3 regions of the Alkalihalobacillus pseudalcaliphilus genome follow, and region 3 is predicted to be linked to each of the others. Evidence: a T-box and tRNA genes for the amino acid it is inferred to sense, from the RefSeq annotation. Region 3 holds a T-box; the other regions hold tRNA genes.
The links. The T-box of region 3 lies ahead of metG (methionine--tRNA ligase). A T-box ahead of a tRNA ligase gene usually reads a tRNA of that ligase, here a tRNA-Met.
Positions count from the first base shown of each region.

Region 1: it encodes a tRNA-Met, which carries the amino acid that the T-box ahead of metG (methionine--tRNA ligase) is inferred to sense. The anticodon was not compared.
Region 2: it encodes a tRNA-Met, which carries the amino acid that the T-box ahead of metG (methionine--tRNA ligase) is inferred to sense. The anticodon was not compared.

Region 1 is NZ_JAQQWS010000023.1:5,192-9,556, reverse strand. It holds gene spoIIE (stage II sporulation protein E) at 1-538, opposite strand, end outside; tRNA gene PQ479_RS21420 (tRNA-Met) at 1,021-1,097, opposite strand; gene PQ479_RS21415 (S1 domain-containing RNA-binding protein) at 1,255-1,734, opposite strand; gene PQ479_RS21410 (FtsB family cell division protein) at 1,808-2,194, opposite strand; gene yabQ (spore cortex biosynthesis protein YabQ) at 2,200-2,811, opposite strand; gene yabP (sporulation protein YabP) at 2,808-3,116, opposite strand; gene mscL (large conductance mechanosensitive channel protein MscL) at 3,221-3,592, opposite strand; gene PQ479_RS21390 (GNAT family N-acetyltransferase) at 3,821-4,365, opposite strand, start outside.
Region 2 is NZ_JAQQWS010000012.1:26,756-31,120, reverse strand. It holds gene tsaD (tRNA (adenosine(37)-N6)-threonylcarbamoyltransferase complex transferase subunit TsaD) at 1-72, opposite strand, end outside; gene rimI (ribosomal protein S18-alanine N-acetyltransferase) at 69-527, opposite strand; gene tsaB (tRNA (adenosine(37)-N6)-threonylcarbamoyltransferase complex dimerization subunit type 1 TsaB) at 524-1,237, opposite strand; gene tsaE (tRNA (adenosine(37)-N6)-threonylcarbamoyltransferase complex ATPase subunit type 1 TsaE) at 1,234-1,689, opposite strand; gene thiL (thiamine-phosphate kinase) at 1,699-2,694, opposite strand; tRNA gene PQ479_RS18235 (tRNA-Met) at 3,008-3,081, opposite strand; rRNA gene rrf (5S ribosomal RNA) at 3,359-3,474, opposite strand; gene PQ479_RS18225 (MgtC/SapB family protein) at 3,719-4,365, shown strand, end outside.
Region 3 is NZ_JAQQWS010000019.1:44,166-48,530, forward strand. It holds gene PQ479_RS20855 (arsenic transporter) at 1-477, shown strand, start outside; gene arsC (arsenate reductase (thioredoxin)) at 493-912, shown strand; gene PQ479_RS20865 (hypothetical protein) at 1,113-1,259, opposite strand; T-box leader at 1,453-1,728, shown strand; gene metG (methionine--tRNA ligase) at 1,789-3,426, shown strand; gene arfA (arabinosylfuranosidase ArfA) at 3,603-4,365, opposite strand, start outside.

The DNA of each region.
Region 1 (4,365 bases), on a different contig from region 3:
ATGGAACGCTTTGCATAAAAATCATCGTCAATATAAAGCTTAGTCCAGCTTCTACAGTCGCCATCATAAGTGCATAATTCGTAATAGTACCATCTATAATAAAGACAAGTGCAAGCCTTGTCGCTATACTTGTTACAAATACGGTATACGGTAAAACCTTGATAGGGTCATCGAAAAACTTCATGACTATCTTTTGTATTAGGAAATACGATAGTATAGCACACAAAACAAAAACGACTTCACCATGATAACTGAGGAGGGCCCCTGCTAGTAACGAGATTGCTGCCACCCCCGTTCGTTCTCGTTTGATCATAAAAACCGCTGCTAAAAAAGGGAGCACAAACGGAGTCAGCTCTGTTAATATCATAGCTCGTCCTAATAAAAAACCAACAATCACAACTAATAATCCCCACTGATACAATAATTTATTTATAAAGGCTTCCGTTCTCATCGCCATGACCTCAAAACCATTCGTCGCTTTTTCATAAACAAGCGCACCTCTATTAAAATTAAACAATTCCTTAGTCATTCTTTTCATCATTAACAACCACCATCCTTTTTTGAAATGTGGTTACATTATAAACAGATAAAACTTTTAGATTTTGTCAAAAAAACAACGTCGAAACAAAAAAATGTTCGACGTCATTCGGCTCTTTTTCACTTGAAAACACAGCAGCACGCACAATAAACAAAAAAATCAGAAAATATATTAGGGAATTTGTACGTTTACTGATGAAAACTGAGGAGAGAAAGTTGGAATATTTATTTTTGATAGGCTTGACCCAGCATTTTGCAATTTGCTCGGAGCATTTACTCGGTATTGAGTGCTCGGTTTCTATTTTTATTGCTTCAGATTTGATTTGCACCGCATTGACTCCTTGGTTTTCTCGCTTCATCGCCGCGTATCTCCATTTGCACCGCATCAATCACTCGTTTTCTCGCTTCATCGCCGCGTACGTGGTTATCATAAAAAACACAAAAAAACTTCATCTATCCTCGATGAAGGTAATGTTTAGAATATGGTAGCGGCGGAGGGGATCGAACCCCCGACCTCACGGGTATGAACCGTACGCTCTAGCCAGCTGAGCTACACCGCCATATGCATCATGTCGTTAGCGACAAATATTAATATACACCATTAGTTACACTGAGTCAATCCTATTTTTAATTAATTATAAACTTTTCATATAAAAAAGAGAAGTCAACACATTGACCCCTCTCTCATTTATAAAAAAAATAGGATCTGGCAACAAATTAGCCCCTACGAGCTCCTCGGCCACCACGCTTTGAGTCCGTTTGACGCTTTAATGTCGTTAAGCGTTCTTCGCTATCCTTTAAGAATCGACTCACCTTATCTTCAAAAGATGGTCCCGGACGATGATTACGTGCTCCTTGACCTTGAGATCGTTGCTGAGATTGATAAGGACGACTTGGACGAGCTGGTCGTTGCGGACGACTTGGTCGTTCAGGTCGCTCTGGGCGTTCTGAACCCTCTGGTCTGTCAACCGCCTTACGAATTGATAAACCAATCTTGCCATCCTTTTCGACGTTTACAACCTTAACTTGTACTTCGTCACCAACCTTAAGAAACTCGTTAATATCCTTAACATAATTATCAGCCACTTCACTGATATGAACAAGGCCTGTTGAACCACCCGGCAGCTCGACAAACGCTCCAAAATGAGTGATTCCTGTAACCTTACCCTGTAATTTGCTGCCTACTTCGATTGACATGAAAAAATAGATCCTCCTTAGAAATCTAGAAATGTTCATTTTGATATATTATACCCGAAGATAAAAAAATGTGTCAATCTGTCGATGTTTTAGGTAGTGTAAAAAGTATTTCGCCTTCTTTTGTATAAAATAAATCTCGCCTCGCAATTTCAGCAATATAATCGGGATCGTTATAGTTAATAATTTCTTGCTCTAGAAACTGTTCTTCAGCTAATAAGCTTTCTAGCTTTTGTTCTAATGCTACTTTCTGTTCCTGTTTTTCAGAGGCGAGAGTCAATTGATTAAAGAGCATCACACCTCCTATTAGTGCTAAAACCACACTAATGGCACCAAGAGCCGATAAACGCTTAACCAAGCCCCTTCTTTTCTTTCTTGCTACATCTAACTCCATTTCCCTTTGCTGCTTATACGCTGTATCCATATCTCGAACTGCCGAATGACGCTTTGAAACCAATTTCATCACCTCTAGTCTTTCTTTTTGCGAATCCTCCACTTATTCCACATCTTCGTTAAGAATTCCTGTATTTTTTTTACGTATGGTTGTATCCAAATTGAGAGTTTGTCCGTTATCTTATATAACATCGTCACTTTTAAGATAATATTTAATACCCCTTTTAGAAGCTTCCAAACCAAATTTAGAACATAAAGGGTAACAGACAGACAAGTAGTTACTAACATCATACATAACGAATAAAGGAGTTTCAATACGAATTTTATTGGGTTGATGAATAAGATTGTCAAAAGCTTGACGACAAAATGATAGATCGAAATAACAGCTTGAATCGTCTTATTTAATAGTTTTACATATAACTTTTGGCACAATGCTTGATAAGCTGCATAACCGCAAAGTATTGCTACAAAAACATAAAATCGAATTTCTCCAAAGTTCACTTGCAGCAAGACAAAAAAGAGTAAGCAGCCCTGCAGCAGCCAAAAAACAACATCATTTAATGCGGTTAACCAATGGAAGGAGGACCGTTCCCTCGTAAATCGACGATACGTATCAATCGACGCTCCCACCCAAAGGCCAAACGCCGTCATTGATAGCATCGTGTAAAGTTGTACCGTTAGACTCACTTAAATAACTTCCCAAAAAAGCCTTTAGATTTATCTTGACCACTCTGATCAAGGTAAACAAAATCAAAAATCTTCCCTTCAATCGATACGATCCCCTGCTCCACATTTAAATTTTTCATATGCAAATTTTGACCACGTACCGATAAAAATCCCATAACCGTCTCTAACAAAAATTCTTCATTATCAAAGCTTTCCACTTGTTTAACTCCGGTAATATCTAATTGCTTTCGGCTTTTTAAAATAACATCATGATCATTAGATTGTCGCTCATGGCCCATTGGTGCCCCAAATTGATATTGGTCCATCTTATCTCCTCCTCGTACTTCCTTTGTTACAATTTATGAATACGAGAAAAGAAATAGAACAAGCTATCCTAATTCATAGAATAAGCTTGTTCTATTTGCAGTTATTATTTTTTTAATAAGTCACGAATTTCAGTAAGGAGCTCTAATTGAGGGTCTACTTCCTCCTCTATCTCTTCTTCCACTTCTTGTTTACGTTGTAGTCGAGTAATGACTTTGACAAAAACAAATAACGCTAAAGCAATAATAAAGAAATCAACAATGGCTTGAATAAACAACCCGTATTGAATTTCTGCATCACCTACAAAATAGCTTAAACTGGTAAAGTCCACCCCACCAATAAGTACGCCAGCGAATGGCATAATAATATTGTCAACAAGTGCCGTTGTAATAGCTCCAAAAGCCCCAGCAATTACAACAGCTACCGCTAAATCGACAACATTACCTTTAATAGCAAACTCCTTAAACTCACTCCACATCTCTATCTCCTCCTACAATCCTAGACGGCTTTTCCAGTGATTTTATGGTTACTTCTTGTTTTCCCTACAACTCTACGTTACTGTTTTTAGCCTGTCATGTTGTTAATTCTCCACTTATCCTACAACATTACAACCGCTTCCTGCGCAGTACAGTTGTTGCTCCCTCGCTCTTCCTACAAAGCTACACAACTTTTAGTACACGATTCTAGTGCTACTTCTACTTTTCCACTACAAACCCGCCCTGCGCTCTTCGTACTCTTTGCGACTCATTCGATAATACTCCACCCATTCATACCTCTGTTCTTTCCAAAGATAACTTTTCTGTCTCTCTATTCTTACCATTCCTACTTTTTTTAATAGTTTTTTGGAAGGGATATTCACTTCAAGACATTTAGCGTAGAGCTCCTGAAGCTGGCAATGTTGAAAGCCATAAGGAATAATAGCCTGTAACGCCTCCGTCATCCAGCCTTTTCTCCAAAAACTCGGATCTAATTCAAAGCCAATTTCAGCACGAGCCAAGTCGCGGTCCCAATCAACATATCCACACACACCTATTACATAGCTCGTTTGCTTATCAACCATAGCCCATGGGGCCGGTTGCCCAATTTTATAACATCTGAGCATATGGGCAATATACTGTTCTGACAAATAAGTAAGCTGACGCCACTTATCTTTATGGAAATGGTTACTACGTCCATTCGTTAACTCCACTATTTTCCTCGCATCACGTCGTTCAAATTGTCTTAAAGTCATCCGAGGTGTATCAATCTCAG
Region 2 (4,365 bases), on a different contig from region 3:
GTTTTCAATTACTGCTGCAGAAGTCTCATCACAGCTAGTTTCTATTGCCAAAATTAAATTACGTTCACTCATGATACATTCACCCACATTACTAATGCATCCTCTTGATTGTCTGCATAATAGTTTTTTCGAATCCCACCAGGTTCAAATCCTAACTTTTGATACAGTGACTGAGCGACATGATTACTCACTCTCACTTCTAAGGATAAGCGTTTGGTTCCCATTAATTTAGCGAAACTCATCGCATAACTTAACAATTCTTCACCATAACCATTACCTCGATACTCTGAATGAACCGCAATATTTGTCACCTGAGCTTCATCTGTAATAATCCAAAGACCACAATAACCAACAATTTGTCCATCTTTTTCATAAACGAGATAATGAGCAAATTTATTAACTTCAAGCTCTTGTTCAAACAATTCACGTCTCCATGGAATTGTAAAAGCATCCCTTTCAACAATCATCACTTGATCAAGGTCTTCTACAGTCATAAACCGTGCTTCGGTTTTACTAGATTCAATCATCGTCCCCATTCACTTTCTTTCTGAGCAGCTTTCCATTTCGCCTCAGCTTCAGCAAGCTGTAAATACTGTGGTGTTGCTGCATGTAAAGATTCCACCGCTTCTCTCTTTTGCCCCAGCAATGCTAATTCAGACGGCCTTGGTAATGCCATACTTTTTGGAGCAAATAACGCTCGCTCACCAAGCACCTCTTTGATCACCGTTTGGTGGAGCATGACATCTTGTCCGACAAATAAGAAACTCCCTGTTCTTTCGCTAAGCTGTTGAAGCCAATCCTCTAGCAAGATTAACTGATCTGCTTCAGCTTGAATCACTTCATCACCTTCTGACCGATATAATCCTGTGTAGACTTGCCCTCTTCGAGCATCAATAATCGGGATAATCGAATGAGTTGTGTATCTGCCAATCTGAGCACTCACTTCTAAACTAGACACCATCACAAGTGGAATACCCAATGACCAAGCCAGCGTTTTCGCCGTTGTAACACCAATCCGTACTCCTGTATAAGAACCGGGACCATTTGCTACGACAATTTTATCTAATTGTTTCGCTTCTATTTTTAATTCTTCCATTAGTTTTGAAACAGCTGGCATCAAACGTAATGCATGATTCTTCTTATTATTTGTAATGAGCTCGCCCGCGACTTGCTCGCCATCTGTGACTGCCACGCCTAAAACAAATGAAGACGTATCTATTGCTAATACCTTACTCATAAACCAATCTCCTTACATACAGCTTCATATCTCATTCCAATCGGCTGTAAATGTATCTCTCTTTCCGTGTCACCTTGACGATAGATACGAATCTCTAAACGCTCCGATGGAAGTTGTTCCTCAATTCGGCTCGCCCATTCGACAACAGATACACCGTCACTCTCAAAATATTCTTCTAAACCGATATCTTCTTCACTATTCTCAAGACGGTAGACGTCCATATGATAAAGTGGTTTCCGTCCTTTATATTCTTTAATAATCGTAAACGTCGGGCTATTGACCACTCTCTTTACATCCAGGCCTTCCGCTAGTCCTTTTGTAAAATGCGTTTTTCCCGCACCTAAATCCCCTTCAAGCGTAATAACTTCACCACCATTTAAAAGCAACCCTAGCTGTTTAGCAAAAGCCATCGTTTCCTCTGGCGAGCTCGTGGTTATTATCCATTTTTTCAATTTCATCACCTATTTATCTTTATCAAAGTGGTTATAGCCTTTTCTTTCAAGCTCAACGATTGATTTTCCTTCTTTAAGCCAAACACCGGTTTCACCTTCATGGACTTCACCAATCACTGTAAGAGGAATGAGAGCCTGCTTAAATTGTGTGGCAATCAGTTGAAAATCTTGTTTGTCCATTGCACCTAATAATTGAAAATCTTCCCCACCAAAAAGCGCCCATTGATGTGCCTGTTCTAGCGTATTGATTTTTGTAAGACTATCAACCGGAAGCTTTTGAACATCTAACTCTATTTTAACTCGACTCGCTGTGGCAATTTCATTCGCCTCACTCGCAACACCATCACTAACATCATTGAGGGCCACACGAAAGCCACTTTGTGCCAGTAGTCTTCCAGCTTCCACTTGTGCGTCGGGCTCTTGATGAGCTTTCACCGCTAGCTTCTCTTCATTCGCGGAAAATTCTGCACCGATCCCCTTTTGAGAAATAAGCTCAAAACCTGCAGCAGATAAACCTACTTCACCAGTAATAAAAACCACATCACCAGGCTTAGCCTGGCTTCTTAATAAATGACGACCTTTTTCTACTTCACCTGTGACGGTTATGGTAATGACGAGGCTGTCATTTGTCGAAACAGTATCACCACCAATTAAATCGATTTGATATCGCTCTGCTAATTCACCCATACCGCAATATATCTCCTGTACAGCATGCTCGTCCCAATGAGAGGGAATCCCAATGGAAACGAGATAATAACGGGGAATCGCCCCCATCGCAGCAAGGTCACTCATATTAATCGCCAAACTTTTTCGCCCAATTTGATAAGGCGTTAATGTATCCTTTCGAAAATGAACCCCTTCAACCATCGTATCGACACAAATGACCTGTTCGAATCCCGTAGTCGTTTTGAATAGGGCTGCATCATCACCTATCCCTTGAACCAGGCCCGCCTGATACGTCCGACTCGGCGTCACACTGTCAATAAAAGCAAACTCATCCTTCATGATAGCCTCTTCCTCCTAAGGAATTCCATAATAATTGTATATAAGGCAGCTTACCTTGTGCACTCGCACTCCTTGTTAGTTTTAAACTTTTTCCACACCACACAATCCTTTACCACAAGATCCTTAGACACGTTTTCATTGCTCAGCCTTAAATGGGAACCGTTTTATTCCTTTGGTGGTCACTTCCGTTCTTTTTCCACTTCTATGTGGATTGTTCATACTCTATTAGTGAATGTATTTCTAGTTTTGACCTTCTTATTATAAATGTAAACAGAAAAAAATCGAAACAACAGTCTGTTTCGATTTTATGGTATTGCGGGGGACGGATTTGAACCGCCGACCTTCGGGTTATGAGCCCGACGAGCTACCAGACTGCTCCACCCCGCGTCGCTATGAAGTTTCGGATGATGCATCATTCAATGATGAGGACATCTTCCTCTTCTCGTATCTCAGAGAAGTAAATGCGTCGATGTTACTCGAAGATTACTCGTTGAAGTAATGCATCGACTGTCGTTTTCTCTACTAGTATCACTTTGAAGTATGCTGCGTCACGACATGTAGAAGAATTTTCGACGATGAATGGGCTACATGCTCCACCCCGCGTCGCTATGAAATTAATACTCAACTAGTATGTCCAGTTGTTATTTTCATTATACATCAGATAGCCTGGCAACGTCCTACTCTCACAGGGGGAAGCCCCCAACTACCATCGGCGCAAAAGAGCTTAACGGCCGTGTTCGGCATGGAAACGGGTGTGACCTCTTCGCTATCGCCACCAGACTCTCTCTGACACAAGATATATCTTACCATCTCCAAAAAAAGAATGCAAGTGTTTTTTTAAAAAGAATTAAAATATTCATCACAACACTACTCCCTTGCCCTTACCCTACTTCACGCCTAAACGTACATAATTAATGGCCATTCTTGCATATAGTAAACGAAATAAGGGTAAAAGCAGGTATATCAACCCATCGTGGATAATTAAATAATATAAATGAAGTTGCTAGAAGGGGTGTTCATCATAATGGAAGAATTTATCATCAAAATAAGCCTCTCATTATTACTCGGGCTCGTAATCGGTATTGACCGGCAAATTAAACATAAACCACTTGGACTCAAAACAAGTATGGTTATTTGTGTGGCTAGCTGTCTTGTCACGATCGTTTCCGTTGAATCATTTTTTAAATATTCAACAGAAGGTATGACAACAAACATGGACCCAATGCGTCTTGCCGCTCAAATTGTTAGTGGGGTTGGTTTCCTTGGTGCAGGCGTCATCTTACGTCGAAATAATGACGTAATTTCTGGTCTAACAACAGCAGCCATGATTTGGGCTGCCTCTGGATTAGGTATTGCTATTGGAGCAGGCTTCTATTTAGAATCTTTTTATGCGGTTTTACTCATTTTAGTCTCCGTAAACATCATACCTACACTACTTAAATTAATTGGCCCTCGGACATTAAATCAAGATGATATTGCACTAAAGGTTGTGATGGAACCTAACTTAAATATGACAGAGCTTCTAGAAGCAATCGAGCATAAAGGAAAGCAACAAGCAAAAGCTTCAGAATCGAAAAAGAAGAAACGTAAAAAGAAGGATATAAAAATTCGCTCTGTAAAGGTGAAAGATTTAGAGGACGGCAACCAACTTATTGATTTAAAAATTTCTGT
Region 3 (4,365 bases):
AGAACTGTTTTAAAAGAAGCACCATGGAACATCGTCTTTTTCTCGATTGGTATGTATGTAGTCGTCTATGGATTAAGAAATGTCGGCTTAACAGATCTATTAGCGGATGTCATTCAAGTCGTAGCTGATCAAGGACTGTTTCTAACGACGATGGGTATGGGATTTATCGCAGCAATATTATCTTCAGTTATGAATAATATGCCCACTGTACTTATTAATGCCATTGCGATTGCTGGTACGGATACGACTGGATTAACAAAAGAAGCCCTCATTTATGCCAATGTCATAGGTGCTGATCTAGGTCCAAAAATTACACCTATCGGTTCACTTGCCACCTTATTATGGTTGCATGTTTTGTCGAAAAAAGGGGTAAAAATTTCCTGGGGGACATACTTTAAAACAGGGATTGTCATTACCATTCCTGTTCTCTTTATCACATTACTTGGATTGTATGTATGGTTATTATTAATTTATTAAGGGAGCGTATCATAAATGAAAAAGAAAACGATTTACTTTTTATGTACAGGAAACTCATGCCGTAGCCAAATGGCTGAAGGCTTTGCCAAGCATTACTTAGCGAATGATTGGCATGTATTTAGTGCAGGAATTGAAGCACATGGATTGAACCCAAATGCCGTAAAAGCCATGAAGGAAATAGATATCGATATTAGTAAACAAACTTCAGATATCATTGATACAGAAATCCTCCATCAAGCCGACTTGGTTGTTACATTATGTGGAGATGCGGCAGATAAATGTCCAGTAACACCACCACATGTGAAACGTGAGCATTGGGGATTCGATGATCCGGCAAAAGCAGAAGGAACTGAAGAAGAGAAATGGTTATTTTTCCAACGTGTACGTGACGAGATCAAGCAGCGAATCAAACAATTTGCAGAAACTGGTCAGTAATAGCTGGGCGACATTTACGAATTCGTTAATGTTATCTAATTTGCTTGACCACTTCTTACCAGAGCATGAAGCTTATGAAAGGGAAAGGGCCTAAACAGACGAATCTCATCGGCTGCTTCGGGCCTTTCTAATTTCTATATAAAGCCAACAGTCAACAAACTTCGAGCAACTGCAAAAGTTTCTTTTCCCCTTATTTAATTTTAATACGGTTTAAATTGACCTTTCAGCTTTTCTTTATACTTCTCAAGCTTACTTATCTTCTTAAACGTCACTAATGAACAGAGTGCAACAATAATAAGGAGCCATTCATGTGCCTCTCCACGATTATCAATAATACGATTATTCATTTTAACACCTCCCTCCTCAATGCAGATATTCGTCTTGCTTATTGCTTGCTTAGTTATCTTATCTACCATATCATAGTCCATCTTTTCATAACAAACGATGGTTTTGGCATACGAAGTCAAAATACTTTTACCACTATGTCCTATTTTCATATTGACATTCACCGAGACCTCGAATATGATATGGAATAATTACACAAAAGCAATGAAGAGAAAAAGTAAAATGATCAGGTTTTTCACCAGAGAGCTTCGGTAGCTGAGAAGAAGCAAAAATCACTCATTTGAACAATGGTCTCTGAGCTTCGTACTGAACATACTTAGGTATAAGTAGGCTGCGACGGGATTTGGCATCCGTTATTCATGTCACAGTATAAGAGTAAGCTATTCATACTCCGTACTTGTTGAGACAAATAGTGTGAGCTATTTGTATAGTAAGGTGGTACCGTGTGGTTTTATGAACCTCGCCCTTAACGTTAATCGTTAGGGCGAGGTTTTTTGTTTGATATTTTGATGATCTTAAGGAGGGTTTTGGATGAGTATTTTTATCGGTGGTGCATGGGCCTATGCAAATGGTTCCTTGCATTTAGGTCATATTTCCAGCTTATTACCAGGGGATATTTTAGCCAGGTATTATCGTTTAAAAGGTGATCCTGTTTTATATGTATCTGGCAGTGATTGTAACGGAACACCTATCACTGTTCGAGCTAGACAAGAGAATGTGTCACCCAAAGAAATTGCCGATCGGTTTCATGAAGAATTTACGGATTGCTTTCAACGATTAGGGTTTTCTTATGATATGTATACAAGGACAGATAGTGCATTTCACCACACGCTCGTCCAAGAGATTTTTCTAGAATTACTTGAAAAGGGCTTCATCTACAAAAAAGAAGTGGAACAAACGTACTGTAATCAGTGTGAACAGTTTTTACCCGATCGTTATGTGGAGGGCATCTGTCCTAATTGTCATGAATCTGCAAGGGGGGACCAGTGCGATCATTGCTCCTCGATATTGGAACCACTCGATCTGCTAGAAAGGACATGCAAGCTTTGTTCGGAAGAACCGACAACACGTAAAACGGAGCATTTTTACTTTTCGTTAAGTTCCTTTCAAGGTCTATTAGAGACCTATACGGGCCAAGCAAAGTCCAAACAGCTTTGGAGAGAAAATGCGATTTCCCTTACACAGCGCTACTTAAAAGAAGGCTTACTAGATAGAGCTGTTTCGCGTGATTTACCGATTGGCGTTCCGGTTCCTATTTCCGATTATGAAAAGAAGAAGATTTATGTCTGGATCGAGGCCGTTTCAGGTTATTACACAGCTAGTAAACACTGGGCAGAAAAAACAGGTCATGACGACTCCGAATTTTGGAACTCTAAGACAAAATCTTATTATGTTCACGGCAAAGATAACATCCCTTTCCACTCGATCATCTGGCCGACGATTTTGTCAGGGCTTGGTCATGAAGCATTACCGACACATATTGTATCGAATGAATATTTGACCTTAGAAAAGAAAAAGCTTTCAACAAGTAAAAATTGGGCTGTGTGGGTTCCTGATATTCTAGAAAGATATGAACCCGATTCGATTCGGTATTTCCTAACCGTTAACGCACCTGAAAGCCGAGATGCTGACTTCTCTTGGAAGGAGTTCATCTATAGCCATAATAGTGAATTGTTAGGGGCATACGGCAATTTCGTCAATCGCACCTTGAAATTTATTGAAAAGTCCTTTGATGGTGTGATACCTAATCAAGATGTTAACCCCTTACCCCAAGAAAAAGTGGCTCTTTTATACACGGAAGTCGCTCATTGTATTGAAACAACTTCCTTCAAGCAAGGTTTGGAGAAAGTCTTTGAGCTCGTTCGATATGCCAATAAATACTTTGATGAGCAACAACCATGGTTACAAGTTAAAGAAAATAAACAAGCTTGCCAACAAACCCTGACAGACTGTGTTTACTTAATTGCCAATACAGCTCAAATTTTAGCACCCTTTCTACCGTTTTCAAGCGATAAAGTGAAAGCCATGCTTAACATCACAAGCTCAGAATGGAAGCCCTTATTGGTTACTTCACAAACCTTATCAAATGTTGAACCATTGTTTGAGCGAATTGATATCTACAAAATTCAAGAAGAGCTCGAAAGACTACAGCACCAAGCAATCCAATAAACATACAAAACACACATGGGTAGCTCTTTATTACTTCATTCAATTTGGTTTTTATTATTGATTAGCGGCACTTTATTCAATACCAAAAACCTCTGAATCCCAAGATTTAATCTAGGCAAATTCAGAGGTTCTATGATAATCAAGCAACATCGCCATTGGCACTTAAACAAGACCACTTAATTAACTTTAGCTAATCTCACCACATGAAAACTATGCTTCGGTAAAACGGCTTCTAAAAATCCTGCGTCTAACTTAGCATTACCTCCTGTTCGAGGGGTAACCTCATTTGGTGCATCTTCCGTATTAATTGCTTTCAGATCATGATGATACAACACAGTATGATCGGTAATCTGATAGCCTTCAAATTGACGTAAGTCAGTCGAGATATGCATCTCCTCTTCTAAATCCTTATTTAAAGCAAAAACCGTCAGCGATTCATGCTCTTCGTTAAACACCATAACCGAATCCAAGTATGGGGCATCACCGTGTTTCGACTCATATCTAGGTACCGCAACTTCCGTCCATAACACCGTACCTCGCCCGTAACGGCTAATCAGCTCAAAGGGATAATAAATCGTTTGTTTCCATGCCCCTGTTTTTGATGTCATGATAGGAGCTATGACATTCACTAGCTGGGCTAAGCAAGCCACCTTCACCCTATCTGCATGTTTGATTAATGTCATCATCATCCCAGCCACTAATAAAGCATCTTCAAAATTATAAATATCCTCTAATTGTGGTGGGTGCTGAGTCCATGGTTGAATTTGCTTATCCTGCTCATTGGAATGATACCAAACATTCCATTCATCAAATGACAGATGAATCGTTTTATGACTCCGTTTCTTCGCTTTTACTGCATCACAAATCGATATCACTTTTTGTATAAATTCATCCATTGCTACGGTGCTTGCAAGAAAATCGCCTGTTTGATTATCTCGA